DNA from 4 places in the Rhizobium sp. BK098 genome. Region 1 is predicted to be linked to each of the others. Evidence: predicted binding sites of a transcription regulator. Region 1 holds the regulator's gene; each other region holds the start of a gene.
The links. Region 1 encodes PhoB, which activates phosphate uptake and scavenging genes when phosphate is short. Its sites were predicted from a motif close to TGTCATNNANCTGTCAT; they were not measured.
Positions count from the first base shown of each region.

Region 1 (5,471 bases):
GTTCGGGTGGACGGCTTCTCGAAGATCATCGCCAGCATCTTGCCGGCAAGCGGCCTGTCGGCCGTGCCGGCCTTCTGCGCGCTCTTTCGGACGATCGCGTCATCGATGATGTTGCGCAAATCGGCAGCCGGAACGGCAGAGAGATCGAGAAAGTGTTTCGGAGAAGCCATGTCCTTACCTGTGCTCCAGAAAAAACAATAACGCCCGTGTGGGGCAGGAACGCCCCGACAGCGGGCGTTAAATTCAAGCCGATTTCTTGGTGCGGGCAGCGCGCGCGCGCTCGGCGGCGCGCTCCAGGCGGGCGAGACCTTCGCGTGCTTCCTCGGGAGTGACGACCAGCGGCGGCAGCAGGCGGATGACGTTGTCGCCGGCCGGAACGCCGAGCAGATGCTCGGCACGGATCGCCTGCAGCAATTCCGCCTGCGGAATGGCCGCTTTGATGCCGAGCATCAGGCCTTCACCGCGAACGTCCTCGATGATGTCAGGAAAACGATCCTTGAGCGAGGCGAGCCCCTGGCGGAAGACCAGCGAGACATCGCGCACATGCTGCAGGAAGCCTTCGGCAAGCACGATATCGAGAACCGCATTGCCGACTGCCATGGCAAGCGGATTGCCGCCATAGGTCGAGCCATGCGTGCCGGCCTTCATGCCGGAAGCGGCTTCCGCCGTCGCAAGGCACGCACCGAGCGGGAAACCGCCGCCGATACCCTTGGCGACCGCCATGATGTCAGGCTTGATACCGGACCATTCATGGGCAAAGAGCTTGCCGGTACGGCCGACACCACACTGTACTTCGTCGAGGATCAAAAGCAGGCCGTGCTCATCGCAGATCTCCCGCAGCCCGCGCAGGAATTCGTTGGTCGCCGGGCGGATACCGCCCTCGCCCTGCACCGGCTCTATCAGGATAGCGCCCGTCGCATCGGTAATGGCGGCGCGGACGGCGTCGAGATCACCGAAGGGCACCTGGTCGAAGCCCGGTGCCTTCGGGCCGAATCCTTCGATATATTTTTCCTGGCCACCGGCGGCGATCGTTGCGATGGTGCGGCCGTGGAAGGCGCCTTCGAAGGTGATGATATGGAACTTCTCGGGATGCCCCTTGGCGAATTGATAGCGCCTCGCAGTCTTAATGGCGCACTCCAGCGCCTCCGCGCCCGAATTGGTGAAGAACACCTTGTCGGCGAAGGTCACTTCCGTCAGCCGCTTCGACAGCTTCTCCTGGCCGGGCACCTCATAGAGGTTGGACAGGTGCCAGACCTTGTCGGCCTGCGCCTTCAGCTCGGCGACAAGATGGGGATGAGCATGACCGAGCGAATTGACCGCGACGCCGGCTGCGAAATCGAGGTAGCGTTCGCCATTCTCAGTGACCAGCCAGACGCCCTCACCTCGCTCGAACCGCAGCGGAGCGCGCAAGTAGGTGTCGTAAAGCGGCGTGGTCTCGGCCATGGCCATATCTCCTGATCACAACTTTAAGGACCGATCGCTTCCATTTGATGAAACGGGTCCGAAAAAATCAAAAATGCCGCCTTGCGGCGGCTTGGGCACTATTGATGTTTTGCACCGCGATGTCAACAAAACTGCCGTTTTAGCAGGTGCGAGAAAACGCTTGCCGGCAAAAGAGATGCGTCGGGCGGCGCCTATGGCAGAAATGCCACGCCCGGACAGCAAGTTGGGGAAAACCTCGAAATCGATTCCTCAAGATTCCCGCGACTCTTGTCACGGAGTCAGCCTCACACTAGGTTAAAAACCAATTGCTAGACTGCATGCGGCGGAACTAGTCACCACAATTTTAGAGCGTTTCGCGCCTCGATACCATGCGAGGCAATGGTGAGGGATTCTGCCATCGGAAACGCGACAGCGGAGACAGGGCATGAATTGGACAGACGAACGCGTCGAGAAGCTGAAAAAGCTATGGTCCGAAGGATTGAGCGCCAGCCAGATCGCTGCGCAGCTCGGTGGCGTGAGCCGTAATGCCGTCATCGGCAAGGTGCATCGCCTGAACCTCCCCGGCCGAGCGAAGGCGGGCGGCGCGACAACCGCAGCGCGCACGCCGAAGCGCAGCGCAGCGGCACCTCGCGCTGCGACCTACGGATCGCGCGTTGCTACCCGCACGGTGGTTGCCCGCCAGCAGGGCGCAACCATGCTGAAGGAAGAGATCGAGATCGATTCCGTCAACGAAATCCAGTATCGCCCGGCATCGAACGTCGTCGTTCCGATCTCCCGCCGCCTCGGCCTGACGGAACTGACGGAGCGCACCTGCAAGTGGCCGGTCGGCGATCCGCTGAAGGACGATTTCCATTTCTGCGGCAATGAGAGCCCAGATTCATCGCCTTACTGCACCTACCATCAGCGCCTGGCCTACCAGCCGGTGCATGAACGGCGTAGGCCGGCCCAGCCGCGTGGCTGAGAAGCTTGATGACTGAGATAAAGAAACGGGCCCTTGAGGCCCGTTTTCTGTTTCCGCCGCTATGTTGATGCCTGATCGGGTATCCCCGCTCAGGCCTCCATGGAGTAGCCCGCGCCGCGAACGGTGCGAATGACATCCTGCATATTGGAGAAGTTGAGCGCCTTGCGCAGGCGGCCGACATGGACGTCGACCGTGCGTTCGTCGACGTAGATATCGTGACCCCATACGCCGTCGAGCAGCTGCGAACGCGAGAAGACGCGGCCCGGCGAGGACATCAGGAACTCCAGCAGGCGGAATTCCGTCGGCCCCAGCCGCACTTCGCGGCTCTTGCGGTGAACGCGATGGGTTTCGCGGTCCAGCTCGATATCGCCGCAACGCAGCACCGTGGAGAGAACCTCCGGGCGGGCACGCCGCAGCATCGCCTTGACGCGAGCCATCAGCTCCGGCGTCGAGAACGGCTTGACGACATAATCGTCCGCGCCGGTCGAAAGCCCGCGCACGCGCTCGCTTTCCTCGCCGCGGGCCGTCAGCATGATGATCGGCAGGCGCTCAGTCTCCGGCCGCATACGCAGCCGGCGGCAGAGCTCGATGCCCGATACGCCGGGCAGCATCCAGTCGAGGATCAGGAGATCGGGGATGCGCTCCTGGAGACGCAGCTCGGCCTCATCGCCTCTGAGGATCGTGTCGACCTCGAAGCCTTCGGCCTCAAGATTGTAGCGCAGCAGAACGCTGAGCGCTTCCTCGTCTTCTACAACAGCAACTCTCGGAACCATGCGCCTATGGTCTCCTTTCTTCGCTTTCGGATTATTCGGTCACTGCGCCGACGGTATTGGCGGTATCGTCCTTCGGGCGCTCGCCTTCCGGCTGCGCGCCCGTCGCCATGTAATAGATCGTCTCGGCGATGTTGGTGGCATGGTCGCCGATGCGCTCGATGTTCTTGGCGCAGAAGAGAAGATGCGTGCAGGTGGTGATGTTGCGCGGATCTTCCATCATGTAGGTCAGCATCTCGCGAAAGAGCGAGGTGTACATGGCGTCGATTTCCTCGTCGCGTTCGCGGATCGATACGGCCTTGTCCGGCGAGCGGGTCGCGTAGACATCCAGAACTTCCTTGAGCTGGCTCAGCGCCAGTTCGGAGAGATGCTCGATGCCGCGGGCGAGACGGCGCGGGACACCGGTGCCCTGGACGGCGATGACGCGCTTTGCGGTGTTCTTGCCGAGATCGCCGACGCGCTCCAGATCGGATGCAATGCGGATCGAGCCCATGATTTCACGCAGGTCCGCCGCCATCGGCTGACGGCGGGCGATGGTAACGATCGCCTTGTCGCCGACTTCGCGCTCGGCATGGTCGAGAACGACGTCGTCGGAGATGACCTTCTGGGCCAGGGCAGCGTCGCTATTGACCAGCGCGCGTACGCTGTCGCTAACCATCTGCTCTGCCAGGCCGCCCATTTCAGCAATGCGGCGCGTCAGGAACTTCAGGTCTTCGTCATAGGCAGAGAGAATGTGAGTGGAGACCATTTTTCTATCCTCAAGGTGAACTGTGTGAAATGAGCCGCGCGCCTGACATCATCAACCAAAACGGCCCATGATGTAATCCTGCGTGCGGAAATCGTCGGGATTGGTGAACATCTTATCGGTGTCGTTCTCCTCGACCAGATGGCCGAGATGGAACATTGCGGTACGCTGCGAGACGCGGGCTGCCTGCTGCATGGAATGCGTCACGATGACGATGGTGAAATTCTCCCGCAGCTCGTGGATGAGATCCTCGACCTTGGCGGTCGCGATCGGATCGAGCGCCGAGCATGGCTCGTCCATCAGGATGACCTCCGGACTGACCGCGACGGCGCGGGCGATGCACAGACGCTGCTGCTGACCGCCCGATAGACTCGTGCCGGCATCATGGAGCCGATCCTTGACCTCGCCCCAGAGACCGGCCTTCTGCAGGCTGGTCTCGACGATATGCTCGAGATCGGCCTTTGAGCGATGCAGGCCATGGATGCGCGGGCCGTAGGCGACGTTCTCAAAGATGGACTTTGGGAATGGGTTGGGCTTCTGGAAGACCATGCCGACGCGGGCGCGCAACTCCACCACGTCGATGCTGTCGTCGTAGACATCCTGATCGTCGAGCGTGATCTTGCCAGTGACCCGGCAGGTCTCGATCGTATCGTTCATGCGGTTGAGGCAGCGCAGGAAGGTGGACTTGCCGCAACCGGAAGGGCCGATCAAAGCCGTGACGGTATTGGCGCGGATCTTCAGATTGACGTCGAAGAGCGCCCGCTTGTCGCCGTAGAACACAGAAACGTCCTGGCCGATCATCTTGTAGGGGATCGTCATCATCTTCCTGGACAATGCTTTTTCGCTGGCGGCTTCCGTCATCATGTTCATTTCGTGCGCCCTCCCTTACCAGCGCCGCTCGAAGCGGCGGCGCAGCAGGATGGCGCCGATGTTCATCGCGACGAGGAAGAAGAGAAGCACGATGATGGCGCCGGACGTCCTTTCGACAAAGGCCCGCTCGGCTTCGCTCGCCCACATGTAGATCTGCACCGGCAGCGCCGTCGAAGGATCGAGCGGCGATGCCGGATAGTTGGCGACGAAGGCGACCATGCCGATCAGAAGCAGCGGCGCAGTCTCGCCAAGCGCGTGCGCAAGCCCCAGGATCGTGCCCGTCAGAATGCCGGGCATCGCAAGCGGCAACACGTGATGGAAGACCACCTGCATGCGCGATGCGCCAAGACCGAGCGCTGCGCTGCGGATCGACGGCGGCACGGCCCGCAACGCCGAGCGTGTGGCGATAATGATCATCGGCAGCGTCATCAGGCTCAACACGAGACCGCCGACCAGCGAGGCCGAACGCGGCAGACCCATTATGTTGATGAAGACCGAGAGACCCAGCAAGCCATAGACGATCGAAGGGACGGCCGCGAGATTGTTGATATTGACCTCGATCAGATCCGTCAGCCGGTTCTTCGACGCGAACTCCTCCAGATAGATCGAGGCGGCGACGCCGACCGGCAAGGCAAGCACGAGAACGGTCAGCATCAGGTAAAACGAGCCGATCAGAGCGACG
Region 1 is NZ_JACHYY010000006.1:118,166-123,636, forward strand. Features, by position in the region: gene argF (ornithine carbamoyltransferase) at 1-170, opposite strand, end outside; gene FHT73_RS16990 (aspartate aminotransferase family protein) at 244-1,443, opposite strand; gene FHT73_RS16995 (GcrA family cell cycle regulator) at 1,868-2,404, shown strand; gene phoB (phosphate regulon transcriptional regulator PhoB) at 2,494-3,177, opposite strand; gene phoU (phosphate signaling complex protein PhoU) at 3,209-3,922, opposite strand; gene pstB (phosphate ABC transporter ATP-binding protein PstB) at 3,974-4,789, opposite strand; gene pstA (phosphate ABC transporter permease PstA) at 4,805-5,471, opposite strand, start outside.

Region 2 (5,471 bases), on a different contig from region 1:
GTGCCGCCGAAGGCGGCGAGGAAGGCTTCTTCAAGGGCAGCGCCGTGGCGAGCGAGATCGATCGTCATGCCGCTGCGGGTTTCGAGTTCCATGTCGTGGAGGACGACATGGCCGGTCGAGCCGTCTTTGGCCGTGACGTAGATATCGAAGGTGCGCTCGCTGATAACGTTGAAACCGAGATTTTCGAGCAGCGGCACGCGGCGCGACAGCGCCAGGTTGCCGCCGCCATGGAATATCTTCAGCGAGAGAATATCACCCGCTTCATCCTTGCGAATATAGAAGCCGATGCGGATCGGCTCGGTGCCGGCCGTGGCAATGATATCGGGCAGATCGGCAAAGGCGTCTTCCGGCGAAAAGGCTTCCTGGAAGGCCTGGCTGACGGAAATGTTCGGCGCCTTTGGACCTGCCAGCATGGCAAAGCGTTCGTCCCAGCGGGCTGTTATGGCGCGAATCGCTTCTTCGAGCTTGGCTTGCGGAACATGCGGCGTCTTTCCGGCGCTGCGGCCGATAATGAAATGCACGCGCGCCACTCCGCCTTCCGGGAAGGCGGGGTAATAGGCGGACACGCGGCCGTCATAGACGGTCTTCAGATAATTGCCGATCTTTTCACGAACGACGGAATCATATTCCTCGCGCGGGACATAGACGATAACGGAGACGAAGCGGTCGAAATGATCGATGCGCGGCAAAACGCGTACGCGCGGCCGATCGGTCAGGTCGTTGATCTGCTCGGCGAAGCTTGCCAGCAACGAGGTGTCGATCTGGAAGAGATCGTCGCGGGGATAGGATTCCAGCGTGTTTTCGAGCGTGCGACCCGAGTGGCTTGTGGGATCGAAGCCGAAGTGATCCTTGACCTTCTGCACCTTCGAGCGCAGCAACGGCACTTCGGTGGCAGCGCTCGTATACGCCGTCGATGTGAAGAGGCCGACGATGCGCAGCTCGCCAGTGACATTGCCATCAGCATCGAAACGCTTGACGCCGACATAATCCATATAGGCACGGCGGTGGACGATCGACTTGACGTTGGCCTTGGTGACGATCAGGAAATCCGGGCCGTCGAGGAAGGCGAGGATTTCCGGCGTCGTGGTGACGGCGTCCTTGCCCTGCCGGAGAACGCGAACATCCGGATTGGAGAGAATGCCAAGGCCGGTACCGCGATCCCGCTCGACCTTGGCGTTGGCGCCCTTGCCGGAATAGACATATTCGCGCATGCCGAGGAAGGTGAAATTGCCGTCGCGTAGCCAGGCAAGGAAGGCAAGCGCCTCATCGCGATCATTCTTGCGGCGGCCGGCAGCCTCATAGGTTGATAGTTCCGATATCACGGTATCGAGGCGCGACAGCATCGGCTTCCAGTCGGAAACGGCAAGATGCGTCTGATCGAGCACGGTCTGGATCCGCTTGGCCAGATCGGTCGCCTGAGCTGTCGTCAGGGGCGAGAGATGAAGCTGGATATGGCTGACCCGATGGGCCGGATCGCTCGGACGATCGGCGGAATAAAGGCTCGGCTGCTTGCCCTTCTCGATGACCAGGATCGGATGCACCGCCATATAGAGATCGCGATAGCTGCTGGTCACTTCGCCCATGATCGATTCATAAAGGAAGGGCATATTGTGGTCGGTGATCGAAAGGATCGAGACGGCAACACCATCGGGTTCGATACCGCCGATCTGCTCGATGCTGACGCGGGGGGACGTGGCGCTCCAGGCTGCGAGCTCCTTGGCCGCATGCGCCGCGGCAAGTGCCAGCATCTCCGGGCTGTAAAGCTCCATGTCGTCATTGCTCGCCCGGCCAAACAGGATTTCGGGATCGAGATGTGCCTCGCCTGTCGCAGCCGCAATCTTGCGTGCCGCCTCGATCTGTTTTTCCCGTTTCGGATTAGTCTTGGGCGCCATGAAATTCCTCCCGATTTTCGAACTTTGACGACAGTAGCAGAAGGTTTAGCGAAAAAACTGGCAAAAAGAATGCGAATTTGGTTCGTTTCGGACTGATTTTGGTCGGTTTTTTTGAAAAAACTTGCCGAAAACGGCGATGTTGATGAAAAACAGGCTTCATCGGCGAGAAATTGGCGGAATCGACCCGTCAACAGAGGTTTTCATGACTCTGTGAAGGGCGGTTGACAGAGTGCCGCGAAAGGGATCATCAACTTGCGCCATTGCAGTTTGAAGCCCTGAACTGAAAGCACAATCATGTCGCAAGTGTCGGCCGGCGCCGTTATCGTCATTTCCAGTCATGTCGTTCGAGGGTCCGTTGGCAATCGCGCTGCAGTCTTTGCTCTGGAAACACTCGGCCATCCGGTCTGGGCGCTGCCGACCATCGTTCTGCCATGGCACCCTGGCCATGGCCGCTCGACGCGGCTAACCTTCAACGAAGCCGATTTCGACCATGCGATTGACGATCTTATCGCCGCACCCTGGCTTTCCGAGGTCAAGGCCGTCCTATCGGGCTACTTCGGCAACGCCGCCCAGGCGCATGCCGTCGCCCGGCTGGTGACGGCTCTGCGGGAGAAAAACCCGGATATTCTCTATGCCTGCGATCCCGTCATCGGCGATGCCGGCGGGCTCTATGTGCAGCAGGCGACAGCGGAAGCGATCCGGGACCACCTGATCCCGCTGGCGTCGCTCGCAACGCCGAACCGCTATGAGCTTGCCTGGCTGGCGGGAGCGCCGCTCGAGGATAACAACGCCATCATGGAGGCGGCGCTCGCGCTTGGACCGTCGCGCATGCTGGTGACGTCCGCCGTTCCGATGATGGCCGGTGGTATCGGGAACCTCTATCTCAGCGGCCGAAACGCGCTGCTTGCCGAGCATCGCAGCGTCGAAGGCGCACCGAATGGGCTCGGCGATCTCCTGTCTGCAGTCTTCCTGTCGCGCCTGCTTTCGGGGATGGATGAGGAGCGGGCATTGCAGCTGACGACGGCCAGCGTCTTCGAGGTGCTGGCACGAGCCGTCAAGCGCGGCAGCAACGAGCTGACGCTGGCTGTCGATTCCGCAAGCCTATCGACACCGATGGCGATGGTGCAGCTACGCCACCTTGTCCATCCTGCACAACGCAGGAAAAAGTAACGGCCAGAGCTTTTTTAACCTATCGCGCGCCGAAGATCGCCGAGCCGACGCGAACACTGGTCGCGCCGAAAGCAACTGCGATTTCATAATCGCTCGACATGCCCATGGAGAGCTTTTCGACGCCGGCCTGCTTGGCGAGCTTTGCAAGCAGGGCAAAATGCGGCCCCGGATTTTCGTCGGCGGGCGGGATGCACATCAGGCCGTCTATGGAGAGCCCGAGCTCCTTGCGGCAGAGATCGACGAAACTGGCCGTATCGTCGGGCGCAATACCTGCCTTTTGCGGCTCTAACCCGGTATTGACCTGCACGTAGAGCCGAATGGCCTTGCCCTGCCGCTTGATTTCATCGGCAATGGCTCGCGCTATCTTTTCCCGGTCAATGGTTTCGATCACGTCGAACAACGCCACGGCGTCTGCGGCCTTGTTCGATTGCAGCGGCCCGATTAGATGCAGTTCAATCCCGGGCGTTTCGGTCTTCAGCTCCGGCCACTTGCCCTGGCTCTCCTGCACGCGGTTTTCGCCAAACACCCGCTGGCCGGCCGAAATCGCCGGGCGGATCTGATCGGCATCGAAGGTCTTGGAAACGGCAACGAGCTGCACAGAGCCGGCAGCTCGGCCGGCCTGACGCTCGGCAGCCGCGATATGGGAACGGACTTCGTCCAAGCGCTCTTGAAGTTCCATCTTCTCGCCTCGATATTTGGCTTGCTTCTCAAACTTTGCAGTAATGAGGCTCGCAGGCTTTGCCAAGGGCGAATGCGACCGAATCCGGCTTTGCATTGCAAGATAAGGCACTTGCTGCGGCTGCTAAACTTGACGCTTGGGTGGTTTCGTGGTGAAGGTCACCCCTTACTTCCCATGATTTTCCGGAATACAAGAACAGATGACTAGCGAACGTTATAATCCGCGCGATGCCGAGCCCCGCTGGCAGGAAAAATGGAACGAAGAGAAGGTCTTCGTGACAGATAATGCCGATCCGCGTGAGAAATATTACGTCCTAGAGATGTTTCCCTATCCGTCGGGCCGCATCCATATGGGCCATGTGCGTAACTACGCTATGGGCGATGTCGTTGCCCGCTACAAGCGCGCCCGCGGCTATAACGTGCTGCATCCTATGGGCTGGGACGCCTTCGGCATGCCGGCGGAAAACGCCGCACGCGACAATAAAGTGCATCCGAAGGAATGGACCTACCAGAACATCGCCTCCATGCGCACCCAGCTGAAGGCCATGGGGCTGTCGCTCGACTGGAGCCGCGAGTTCGCGACCTGCGACGTCGATTATTATCACCGTCAGCAGATGCTCTTCATCGACATGATGGAGAAGGGCCTGGTCTACCGCAAGAAGTCCAAGGTCAACTGGGACCCGGTTGACAATACCGTTCTCGCCAATGAGCAGGTCATCGACGGCCGCGGCTGGCGCTCGGGCGCTCTGGTCGAGCAGCGCGAGCTGACGCAGTGGTTTTTCAAGATCACAGAGTTCAGCCAGGAACTGCTGGATGCTCTGGATACGCTCGATCATTGGCCGGAAAAAGTGCGGCTGATGCAGAAGAACTGGATCGGGCGCTCCGAGGGCCTGACGGTTCGCTGGGAAATCGTGGCCGAAACAGCTCCCAACAGCGATCGCGAGATCACCGTTTACACCACCCGTCCCGATACGCTGTTCGGCGCCTCCTTCCTGGCGATCTCGGCCGACCATCCGCTCGCCAAGGAAGCGGCTGCCAAGGATCCGGCCATCGAAGCCTTCTGCGAGGAATGCCGCCGTGCCGGCACCTCGCTGGCAGCACTCGAAACCGCCGAGAAGAAGGGCATGGACACCGGCATCCGCGTCCACCATCCCTTTGACGCATCCTGGGAGCTGCCCGTCTACATCGCCAATTTCGTGCTGATGGACTATGGCACGGGCGCCATCTTCGGCTGCCCGTCCGGCGACCAGCGCGACCTGGATTTCGCCCGCAAGTATGGCCTGCCGGTCGTTCCCGTCGTCATGCCCGCTGATGGCGATGCTGCGAGCTTTACCGTCGGCGACGTCGCCTATGACGGCGATGGCGTGATGATCAATTCGCGCTTCCTCGACGGCATGAGCACCGAGGAAGCCTTCCAGACGGTGGCGACGAAGCTCTCTGAGACGAGCCTCGGCAACACGCCGCAGGCTGAGCGCAAGGTGAATTTCCGCCTGCGCGATTGGGGCATCTCCCGTCAGCGTTACTGGGGCTGCCCGATCCCGGTCATCCATTGCGATGACTGCGGCGTGCTGCCGGTGCCGAAGAAGGATCTGCCGGTCAAGCTGCCCGACGACGTGACTTTCGACCAGCCGGGCAATCCGCTCGACCGGCACGCCAGCTGGCGGCATGTCGCCTGCCCGCAATGCGGCAAGGATGCTCGCCGTGAAACCGATACGATGGATACTTTCGTCG
Region 2 is NZ_JACHYY010000005.1:343,998-349,468, forward strand. Features, by position in the region: gene FHT73_RS16035 (NAD-glutamate dehydrogenase) at 1-1,892, opposite strand, end outside; gene pdxY (pyridoxal kinase PdxY) at 2,187-3,062, shown strand; gene FHT73_RS16045 (YggS family pyridoxal phosphate-dependent enzyme) at 3,082-3,741, opposite strand; gene leuS (leucine--tRNA ligase) at 3,941-5,471, shown strand, end outside.
Region 2: FHT73_RS16035 (NAD-glutamate dehydrogenase) is a predicted target of PhoB. The motif match lies at 2,103-2,119, and genes of this name have one in related genera.

Region 3 (5,471 bases), on a different contig from region 1:
CTTGAGATAGTCGATCATGGGCTTTGCCTGCTCCGTCAGGCGCTCGCCCGGCACGATGGTCGCAATCCCCGGAGGATAGACGACGAAGGGCGTCGTTGCGATGCGGCCGGCAATGGCGTCGATCGGCAGATAGTCGACATCGTTGCGAACAAGGCAACGTGCGGCATCGTGCGGCGACATGGCGATCGGCGGCAGGTGTTCGGCGGAAAACTGCTTTGTCTGCAGCGCGCTGACATCGGCCTGGCGGAAGAAATTGTGCATCTCAGCGCAAAGATCGCGCAGGCGCACGCCCGCATAACGGCCCGGACGGCGGCGATAGAATTCCGGAATTGCCTCTTCCAGCAGCGCATTGTCGTCATGAAGCTTCTTGAAGGCGACAAGGCCGCTGATCAACGTACCGGCCTTGCTGGCTTCGACACCGGGGGTGAGGAGGAAGAGCAGCGAATTGAGATCGTTCTTTTCCGCGACGATACGGTTTTCACGCAGATATTGCGCGACCACCGGCGCCGGTATGCCGTGTTCCGTGTATTTCCCCGTCCGACGATCAAAGCCCGGTGTCAGCAGGGTAAGCTTGTTCGGGTCCGTCATGGCAAAACCCGGTTCCATGCCGGAAAAGCCGTGCCATGCCGCATCGGGCGTCAAGTGCCAGAAGGCGGGATTGGTGGCGAGTTGGTCGGTCGCGACGCTTTCCCACGACACGTCATGCACTGCGCCTGGGCTCGATACATCCGGGATCGCAACGCGATCCGGCACGAAAGGCTCGAAGAACCAACGGCGTTCGGGACGATGCTCCTTCTCCTCGAATTCGCGACGCACGGCGCGGATTTTCTTGCGCAGCTCGATGCCGAGACGGATCGTGTCGTCCCAAAGCACTTCGCCCGAGCGCCCCTTCATCATCTGCGCGCCGACGTCGAGCGAGGCGAAGAGCGGATAGAAGGGCGATGTCGAGGCGTGCTGCATGAAGCTTTCGTTGAAGCGTCGGTGCTCCACGCGGCGCTTCTGGCCAGTGATGTGCCTGTCCTTCATGTGGATCTGGGAAGCCTGTGAGAAGCTTGCCAGCTGCTTATGGGTGGATTGCGTGGCGATGATGCCCGGCGCATCCGGCCCGAGGTCGGAAAGACCCATGGCAAAGCGCCCGGCATAAAGCGGATGAAACTTCATGAAGCCGGCCCAGGCCTCGTCGAAAAGGATGTAATCGCAGAGATGTCCAATCCGCTTGAGAATCATCTCGGCATTGTGGATGGTGCCGTCATAGGTGCACTGTTCCACGACCGCGACGCGGAACGGGCGAGGCTTCTTGTAGGCTTCCGGATCTTTCACCAGCGGATGGGTGCGGATGCGCTCGCGCAGCGCCTCCTCGTCCATTTCAGCGAAATCCATGGGACCGATCAAGCCATAGAGATTGCGTCTGGTCGGCAGATAGACCGGAATGCCGCCCGAGATCATCAGGGCGCCGTGATGGGCGGCCTTGTGGTTGTTGCGATCGAACAGCACGAGGTCGCCATCGGTGACGAGCGCTGAGAGCGCGACCTTGTTGGACGTAGAGGTGCCGTTCAACACGAAATAGGTCTTCTCGGCGCCGAAAATCTTGGCCGCTTCCTTTTGCGCGGCAAGCGCCGGCCCTTCGTGGGTTAGGAGGTCGCCGAGGTCGAGCACGGAATTGTCGAGGTCGTCGCGGAAGACCGCCTCGCCCAGATGCTCCATGAAGACGCGGCCGATGGGGCTGCGGCTGTAGAAGATGCCGCCGTTGTGACCGGGGCAGGTCCAGAGGTGATTGCCTTCCTCGGCATAATCGACCAGCGCACCGAAGAAAGGCGTCTTCAGCGTTTCGGCATATTGCTTGAGCCGGCTGATGAGGCTCTTTGCGATGAAGGCGGGCGTTTCTTCCGACAGGAAGACGTAGCCGTCGATAAAATCGAGCACTTCGACCGGCACATCCTCGAAGCGCTTGCGCCGGATCAGCAGGATGATGGGAAATTCGAGGCCGCGCCGGCGCATGAGGTTGATAAGCGAAGCCGTCTTGCCTTCAAGACCCTTCTTGCCCCAGTCGACCAGCATGCAGCCGATGGCAGCATCGGTCTGTACGGCGATCTCGGCGTCTTCGAGATTGCGCGCGCGCACCACCTCGAAACCGGAGCGTTCGATCTCCTCGACGATCTGATTGTAGCGGGCACCCTCCAGATCCTCATTGTCAAAGGTTGGCGTCGCGAACAGAAAGTTGAAACGTCTGAAATAATCCATCTGGGTACCCGCTCCTGATTTGGCATGAGGTGTCGGCGTATTTCATGACATGGATGTGACAGAATAGAGGACGTCCACTGCGGTTCGGATGTTCTCCTAAATCGGCAATATTACCGTTTGGCCGGTGACCTCAGTTTCGGCTTTTAGCCAGAAGCGGTCTGATGTCCCGGGTAGTTCCGTCGGTCAGCCCGAGATCGGTGACATGCGGGCCGGGATTGCAGGCAAGGCTTGCTCCGACGACTGCCTTGAAGGTGCGAATGGGCGGCATCCAGTCAGCGATCGCATCGGCTGCCGCGCGCAGCTTGGCGAAATCATCGGCCACGTCCTTTGCGGGCGCATCCGACAGCAAGCCGCAGACGGGCAGGGGCAGAACGGCTGTAACCCTGCCACCGGCGGCCGTTGCCATGCCGCCGCCAGCCTCGATGACGGCATTGGCTGCCGCAGCCATGTCCGCGGGGTCGCGGCCGAAGACGGTAAGATTATGGCTGTCATGCGATATCGTCGTCGCAAGCGCGCCGCGCCAATGGCCCCAGTCTTCCAGGATGCCGATCACGGGCGTCGGGTCCTTTCTTCCATGGCGGTGGATGGCCGCCATCAGAAGCATGTTATCAGGCAGAACAAGCTTGCCGTCTTCGACCTTGACGGCTGCCTCTCCCCATTTTGTAAACCGCGGGCTGACGACGGTGTTGACACGAGCTTCGGTCATACCAGGCAGAGTGATGGTGAAGTCGGCGGCAGAAAGCCTTCCGAGTTTTACGGTGTCGCGATAGGCATCCGAGGACACGCCCTTGCCGCTTCCAATAAGATTGCCGTCTCTGGCAACTTCACGCCCCGATGCATAGACGCGGTCGACCACGATCCTTTCCAGATCGGAGAGGATGACGATGTCGGCGCGGCGGCCGGGCGCGACCAACCCCAGATCATAACGGTTCAACCACATGGCGGCGTTAAGCGTGGCGGCGCGGACGGCATCGACCGGCTTCATGCCGTAGCCTATGAGGCGCCTCAGAACCGATGACATCGCGCCGTCATTCACGAGATCGTCGGGGAAGACGTCATCGGTGCAGATTGTCAGCGTTTGCGGCAGATGAGGCAGCTTTTTCAGAGCCTCGATCACGCCGGGCAGGACATAGTCGTGGGAACCGCGTAGCTCGACGGTAAGGCCCGCCCGCAATTTCGCCAGCAAGTCCTCGCCTGAGGTGAGTTCGTGATCGGATTGGATGCCTGCGGCAATAAAGGCCTGCAATTCCGCGCCTTCGAGGCCGCGGGCATGACCGCAGACGCGCTTGCCGCTCGCAAGTCCGGCTTCGACGATACTGCGCATCGGCTCGCTTCGCTCAAGGACGCCGCGCATGTTCATTACTTCGGCGACGCCGGAAATCTCCGGCCAGCTCAGCATGGTCGACATTTCGCCCGAGCGGAACTCCGCGCCGGCAAGTTCCAGGCCGGGCGCCGAAGGCACGCAGGACGGCGCCAGTGTCAGGAAGCGCAGCGGCAATTGCCGTGTCTCCTCAAGCGCCCAGCGAATACCATCAAGGCCAGCGACGTTGCCGATTTCATGCGGGTCCCAGCAGACCGTCGTCGTGCCCTGGGGAACGACCGTTTCGGCATATCGCCTCGGCGTCACCATCGAGCTTTCGACGTGCATATGCGTGTCGATAAATCCGGGCGTGATGAATCGTTCCGAAGCGTCGATGGTCTGCTTTGCGTCCCTCCTTGTCCCCAAGGCGTGGACGCTTGCGATCAAGGGGCCAACAAGCCCGATATCGGCCGGTCTCATTTCCGAGGTCGCGACATCGACGAGCGTTCCGCCGGTAATCAGCACATCGAACGGCTCAAGCCCCAACGCCGCCCGCACGGCACGATCGCGCAGCTCGGACGAATGGAGGTCGTAGGGTTCATTCGGCATGTCTGCCTCCCTTGGCAAAGGCGGATGGGTGCGCGGTGGATTGCCGTAAGACAAGTTCCGTTGGAAATATTCGGCTGGTATCAGTTTCTCCGGCAACGAAGGCAAGCGCGTGGTTCGCCACCGTTTCCAGATCCTGTCGAACTGTCGTGAGCGGCGGGGAGACGATTTGAGCCCACATCAGATCATCAAAGCCGGTGAGCGACATGTCTTCCGGAATGCTGCAGCCTCTATCTTTGACGGCGATGGCAAAGCCGATGGCGAGAGCGTCATAGGCGGCGGCGCAGGCTGTAAAATGGCGGAGATCGAGTTCGCGTCCGAGGACGCTGCCGGCTTCGAAAGTCGCATCGCTATGTCGCAATGCCGGTTTGACGCCGGCCTGGCGGAAGATGTCGCACATTCCCTCGACGCGCTCGCGTGCCACCAGCGAATTTTCCGGGCCGGCGAGGATGAGAAGCCGGTTATGACCGAGCTCGAGCAGATGGCGGGCGATGAGACGTCCACCCTCGCGATGATCGCTGGCGGCGACATTGCCTGTTGTGGCGGCGCTGTCGATGACGGCGACCGGCACCGGGACATCCGCCGGCGCAATCGTCGTCCCGCGCGTCGGTATCACGATCAGCGCATCGACGCCGCGGGTGATCATTGTCCTGATTTCGAATTCCTGCTGCTGCGGATCGCCCTGACTATCACCGATCAGAACGGCAAGACCGCGCCGCTTGGCGGATCGTTCGATGGCCTGGGCAAAAGCGGGAAACAAGGGTTGGCCGATATTCGGAACCAGCAGGCCGATCGTATTGCTCTTGCCGGTGCGCAGAGCGCGGGCCGTATGGTCAGGCACATAGCCGAGCCTGTCCGCTTCGAGGCGAATCTGCTCCGCCAGGGCTGAAGACACCCGCCCCGTGCCACGCAGGGCATTCGAGATCGTTGCAGTGGAGACACCCAGCTTGATCGCAATTTCCCTGATCGAAGAGGTGCGTGTCTGGCTCATCCAGGAGTTCGTTCCGATTTTCGTGATTAAACGATTAATCAACGCGGCACGCTTTTGCAAGAGTATCCTGTTGCTGAGGGAGAAAGCAGGCTCCTGCAATATCGGCGCCTGCTGCCGTTGCGGATGATGTATGGCGTTCAGCCTATCTGAATTGAAGCTTCAGACGGCAACCAGATGGCCCGGTGAGACAGCTCGATACTCGCGCGGCTTGACCAGGTAATCGACGGCCCGGATCGGGCTCTTCAACTCGTCATTGGCACCTGCGCGCTTCTCGCGCCGCCGGTCGGGGTCCGGCACCGGAACGGCGGCCATCAGCTTCTTCGTGTAGTCGTG
Region 3 is NZ_JACHYY010000004.1:15,968-21,438, forward strand. Features, by position in the region: gene FHT73_RS12130 (Orn/Lys/Arg decarboxylase N-terminal domain-containing protein) at 1-2,241, opposite strand, end outside; gene FHT73_RS12135 (adenine deaminase C-terminal domain-containing protein) at 2,372-4,150, opposite strand; gene FHT73_RS12140 (LacI family DNA-binding transcriptional regulator) at 4,140-5,138, opposite strand; gene FHT73_RS12145 (ABC transporter ATP-binding protein) at 5,298-5,471, opposite strand, start outside.
Region 3: FHT73_RS12130 (Orn/Lys/Arg decarboxylase N-terminal domain-containing protein) is a predicted target of PhoB. The motif match lies at 2,286-2,302, and genes of this name have one in related genera.

Region 4 (5,471 bases), on a different contig from region 1:
CTCTTGGCAGGATAGCGCATAATGACCGCGCGCTCCCGGTTGATGACAGTCCTCGCTTCGGCGCAGGTCATGGACATGGAATTGTAGCGCGAGATAGCCAGGGCTGGCGTTGCGACCGATGTAACGAGCAGGCCGAGCAGGATGATTTTTTTCATCTGAGTAATCCTCCCTGAAGTTGCTATAATATACTATACGCAGAGACCGCCATTGCGGTTTCCGTATTTATGGCAAAACGCAAGTGTGATCGGAGCGGGAGGCTTCGTGATGAACCACGACAGTTATGACGATTCCTATATTGCCGATATCCTCCTGTCCGTGAGGACCATCGCGCTCGTCGGCGCTTCGCCCAATCCCGCACGTCCGAGCAACGGCGTGATGGCCTATCTTTTGAACAGGGGCTATCGCGTCATCCCCGTCAATCCCGGGCAGTCCGGCAAGGAAATTCTGGGGCAGTGGGTCTATGCGCGTCTGGCCGATATCCCCGAGCCCGTGGATATGGTCGATGTTTTTCGGGCGCCCGAATATCTCCGATCGGTGGTCGAGGAGACGATCATGATCGAGCCGCGGCCGCCGGTCATCTGGGGGCAGCTCGGCGTGCGCGACGACGCCGCCGCGGCACGAGCGGAGGCGGCGGGCGTAAGGGTCGTGATGGACCGTTGCCCGGCCATCGAATATCCGCGCCTGGTCGCCTGATCGAGATCACAGGGGATCGACGGCATCCGGCCGTTTATCGCGCGATCTCACCGAAAGATGGCAAGTTTTTTCCGCGAGCCGAAAAGCACGGCAAAGTTCGCGGTTAACTTTCATATGCCAGGCGTTATGCTTTTCCCGTTACGAACAAAATCCGGCGGGAGGAAAGATATGCCAGCAAACAACCCAGGTTTCGACACGCTTGCAATCCATGCCGGCGCCCAGCCGGATCCGGCGACAGGCGCGCGCGCGACGCCGATCTACCAGACGACATCCTTCGTCTTTCAGGATGCGGATCATGCAGCCGCGCTGTTCGGATTGCAGCAATTCGGCAATATCTATACCCGCATCATGAACCCGACCCAGGCCGTGCTGGAAGAGCGGGTGGCTGCCCTCGAAGGCGGCACTGCGGCTCTGGCCGTCGCCTCCGGTCATGCCGCGCAGCTCCTCATCTTCCATGCCATCATGCAGCCGGGCGACAATTTCGTCGCGGCCAAACGGCTTTATGGTGGTTCGGTCAATCAGTTCGGACAATCCTTCAAGAGTTTCGACTGGCGGGTCCGCTGGGCCGATTCCGCCGATCCTGCGACCTTCGAAGCGCAGATCGACAGTCGCACCCGCGCCGTCTTTATCGAAAGCCTTGCCAATCCCGGCGGCACCTTTGTCGATATAGCCGCCATTGCGGCCATCGCGCACAAGCATGGCCTACCGTTGATCGTCGACAATACTCTCGCAAGCCCCTATCTCATCCGACCGCTGGAGCATGGCGCCGATATCGTCGTGCATTCGCTGACGAAGTTCCTCGGCGGCCATGGCAATTCCATGGGCGGCATCATCGTCGATGGCGGCACTTTCGACTGGTCCGCCTCGGGTAGTTATCCCATGCTGTCTTCACCGCGGCCGGAATATAACGGCATCGTGCTGCATGCGACCTTCGGCAATTTCGCTTTCGCCATTGCCTGCCGCGTGCTGGGCCTGCGCGATCTCGGACCAGCCATCTCGCCATTCAATGCCTTTCTGATCCTGACAGGCATCGAAACGTTGCCACTGCGGATGCAGCGCCATTCCGACAATGCGGCTGCCGTTGCGCGTTGGCTGAAGGGGCAGGAGAAGGTAGCATGGGTCAACTATGCCGGCCTTGAGGACGATCCCAACCACGCGCTGCAGCAGCGTTACTCGCCGAAGGGTGCCGGCTCCGTCTTCACCTTTGGTCTGAAGGGGGGATATGAAGCGGGCAAGGGGCTGGTCGAAGGCCTGCAGCTGTTCTCGCATCTTGCCAATATCGGCGACACGCGCTCGCTCGTCATCCATCCTGCCTCGACCACGCACAAGCAGCTGAGCAACGAACAGAAGGTCGCAGCCGGCGCCGGCCCGGATGTGGTGCGTCTCTCCATCGGTATCGAGGACGTCAACGATATCATCGCCGATCTGGAGCAGGCGCTGGCGAAAATCTGAGGACGGCACCGGCAGGAAACCGAAAAAGCAGCGGGGATTCTTTGATCTCGGCGAATTTCATGTTTGTCTCGGTCCGCGACCGCCGATTGGCGGTCGCGGATATTTTTGATGTGGCGAAACGTGACCGAGGGGAGATCTGAGTGGCAGACTATGTGCAACTGAATGTCGATGACGTTGAGCCCGAGCTCGGAGCGCCTGCCGCGGATCGCCTCATTTCGGGAGCCCCGATCTTCCGAACGTGGAGCATGGATGAGGCCGACGGCGGCCTCTATGCCGGTATCTGGGAAGCAACGCCGGGCAAATGGAGGGTCGTCTACGACGAATGGGAATATTTCCATATCCTCTCCGGTTATTCTATTGTGACGGGTGAGGATGGAAAGGCCTTCCATCTGCGTGCAGGCGACCGTCTTATCTTGAGGCCGGGCTTCAAGGGGACCTGGGAAGTTATTGAAACGACTCGCAAGGATTACGTGATCCGTCTCCGACGATGCTCTTGAATCAGAACATGAAGTTCGCGTTCATGCGCCCTTTGGCGCAGCTTGATTCACGCCGTTCCGCAACGGCCGCAATGATTGCCGCAGGTTGTGTCACTGCCGCTTCATTAAACTGTCATCAAACTGAAACAATGCGTCTTTAGAGCCAAGGCTGTCGCCGGGAGATTTCAGGCGGGGAGGTTCGTTTACCATGGCAAGCCTCGCGCCGGTCTTCTGCTCGCCATCCTTTCATTCACTTGAGGAAGTGAGTCTATTATGCTTAACCTGAAACTCCGTTCGCTTTGCCTGACTGCAGGCCTTATCGCGGCTATGTCCGCTTCGGCCTCCGCTGCCGACATCACGGGCGCTGGCTCGAGCTTCATTGCACCGGTTCTGTCCAAGTGGGCCGAAGGCTACAAGGCTGCGACGAACAACGTCGTCAACTACCAGTCGGTCGGTTCGGGCGCCGGCATCAAGCAGCTCCTCGACAAGACCATCGTATTCGGCGCTTCGGACAAGCCGATGAGCGACGCCGACCTCGAGAAGAACGGCATTGCCCAGTTCCCGATGATCTCCGGCGGTATCGTCGTTTCCTATAACGTCGAAGGCGTAAAGCCGGGCGAACTCGTTCTCGACGGCAAGACGCTGGCCGACATCTTCCTCGGCAAGATCGCCAAGTGGGACGATGCAGCCATCAAGGCTCTCAACCCGGAAGTGAAGCTGCCGTCCACGCCGATCTCGGTTGTTTACCGCGCCGACAGCTCGGGCACGACCTTCAACTTCACCGACTACCTGGCGAAGGTTTCGCCGGAGTGGAAGGAAAAGGTTGGCTCGAACACGGCTGTTGAATGGCCGGTCGGCTTCGGCGCCAAGGGCTCGGAAGGCGTTTCCACCACCGTCAACCAGACGGCTGGCTCGATCTCTTACGTTGAATATTCCTATGTCGTCGCCAACCACATCGGTTTCGCGAAGATGAAAAACTCTGCAGGCAAGGTTATCGAGCCGAGCCTGGAAACCTTCAAGGCTGCCGCTTCCAATGCCGATTGGGCCAAGGCCAAGAACTTCAACCTGATCATCACCAATCAGCCGGGCGAAAAGAGCTGGCCGATTGCCGCTTCGACCTGGGTTCTGCTCTATAAGAAGCCGGCTGATGCTGCTAAGAATGAAGAAGCACTGAAGTTCTTCAAGTGGTCCTATGAGCATGGCCAGAAGGACGCGACCGCGCTGTCTTATCTTGCGGTCCCGGATAATGTTGTCGAGATCGTCGAGAAGTCTTGGAAGACGGACTTCGGCACGAAGTAATTTGTGCTAGGCGAAAAAGTTGCGGCGGACAGGGTATTTCCCTGTCCGCCTTTCGTGACAGGACAAGGGGAAATCGATGGCTGACGCGACTCAGATGGCTGGCTTCCAGGCTGTGAATACCTCCGCCGCGACCAGAAAATTCCGGATACAGGATCGGATTTTCTATTTCATGACGCTTGGCTCGGCTATTCTTGTCGTGCTTCTGCTGCTGGCGATCCTCGTGGTTCTTGTCATCGATGCCTTGCCCACATTTCAGACCTTTGGCTTGTCGTTCCTTTGGGGCACAAAGTGGAGCGCGCCGGCAGATATCTATGGCGCCGTCCCTGCCGTAGTCGGTACGCTGGTGAGTTCGTTCATCGCCATGTTGATTGCCGTTCCCCTGGGCATCGGCATCGCCATCTTCCTCACGGAACTTTGCCCCGGCAGCCTGCGCCGTCCCATCAGCACGGCCATCGAGCTTCTGGCGGGCGTTCCCTCCATTATCTATGGCATCGTCGGCCTGTTCATTCTCGTGCCGCTGATGCAGAACAATATCCTGCCTTTCCTGATCGGGACTGTCGGTCAGGTGCCGGTGATCGGCCTGCTGTTCCAGCCGCCGGCGCCGGGCGTCGGCCTGCTGACGGCAAGCCTCGTGCTGGCCGTCATGATCCTGCCGTTCATCACCGCGATCTCCCGCGACGTGTTCAGCACCGTGCCGCCGATGCTGCGCGAATCCGCCTACGGCATGGGCATGACCACATGGGAAGTGGCTCGCCACATCCTGATCCCCTATACACGCCGCGGCCTCGTCGGCGGCATCATGCTCGGCCTCGGCCGCGCGCTCGGCGAAACCATGGCCGTCACCTTCGTTATCGGCTCGGTGAGCCGTCTGCAATCGTCGATCATCTCGCCGTCCACCACCATTTCCGCCCAGATCGCGAACAATTTCGGCGATGCCGACGGTCTGCAATTGTCGAGCCTGATTGCGCTCGGCCTGCTCCTGTTCGTCCTTTCCTTCTGCGTGCTTGCGCTGGCGAGATGGATGATCGGCCGCGGCGACGCGCACTGAGGAAAAAACCATGGACAATGCAATTCGTCAGAACCTCGTGTCGAGGCGTTATGGGAAGAACCGGGTGATGATGGTCTTGTGCTTCATCGCGGCCATCCTCGGCATCTTCTTTCTCAGCGTGATCCTTGCGACCCTGCTTTATCGCGGCATATCGGCGCTCAGCCTCGACGTGTTCACTATGTCGATCCCAGCCCAAGGCTCGCGCGGCGGTCTGATCAACGCGATCTACGGCACCGTGCTGGTCACGGGTCTCGCGATCGTGATCGCCGCGCCGATCGGCATTCTTGCCGCCACCTATCTTGTGGAATATGCCAACGGCAGCAAACTTGCCGAGGCTGCCAAGTTCCTCAACGACATCTTGCTGTCCGCGCCCTCGATCATTATCGGCGTGTTCGTCTACGGCGCGGTGGTCGTGCCCATGCATGGCAACTCCGCTATCGCGGGCATCCTTGCGCTGGCGCTGATCGCGCTTCCGGTCGTCAACCGCACGACACAGGACATGC
Region 4 is NZ_JACHYY010000002.1:264,691-270,161, reverse strand. Features, by position in the region: gene FHT73_RS06155 (hypothetical protein) at 1-155, opposite strand, end outside; gene FHT73_RS06150 (CoA-binding protein) at 265-693, shown strand; gene FHT73_RS06145 (O-acetylhomoserine aminocarboxypropyltransferase) at 862-2,145, shown strand; gene FHT73_RS06140 (cupin domain-containing protein) at 2,286-2,642, shown strand; gene pstS (phosphate ABC transporter substrate-binding protein PstS) at 2,895-3,920, shown strand; gene pstC (phosphate ABC transporter permease subunit PstC) at 3,997-4,968, shown strand; gene pstA (phosphate ABC transporter permease PstA) at 4,979-5,471, shown strand, end outside.
Region 4: pstS (phosphate ABC transporter substrate-binding protein PstS) is a predicted target of PhoB. The motif match lies at 2,753-2,769, and genes of this name have one in related genera.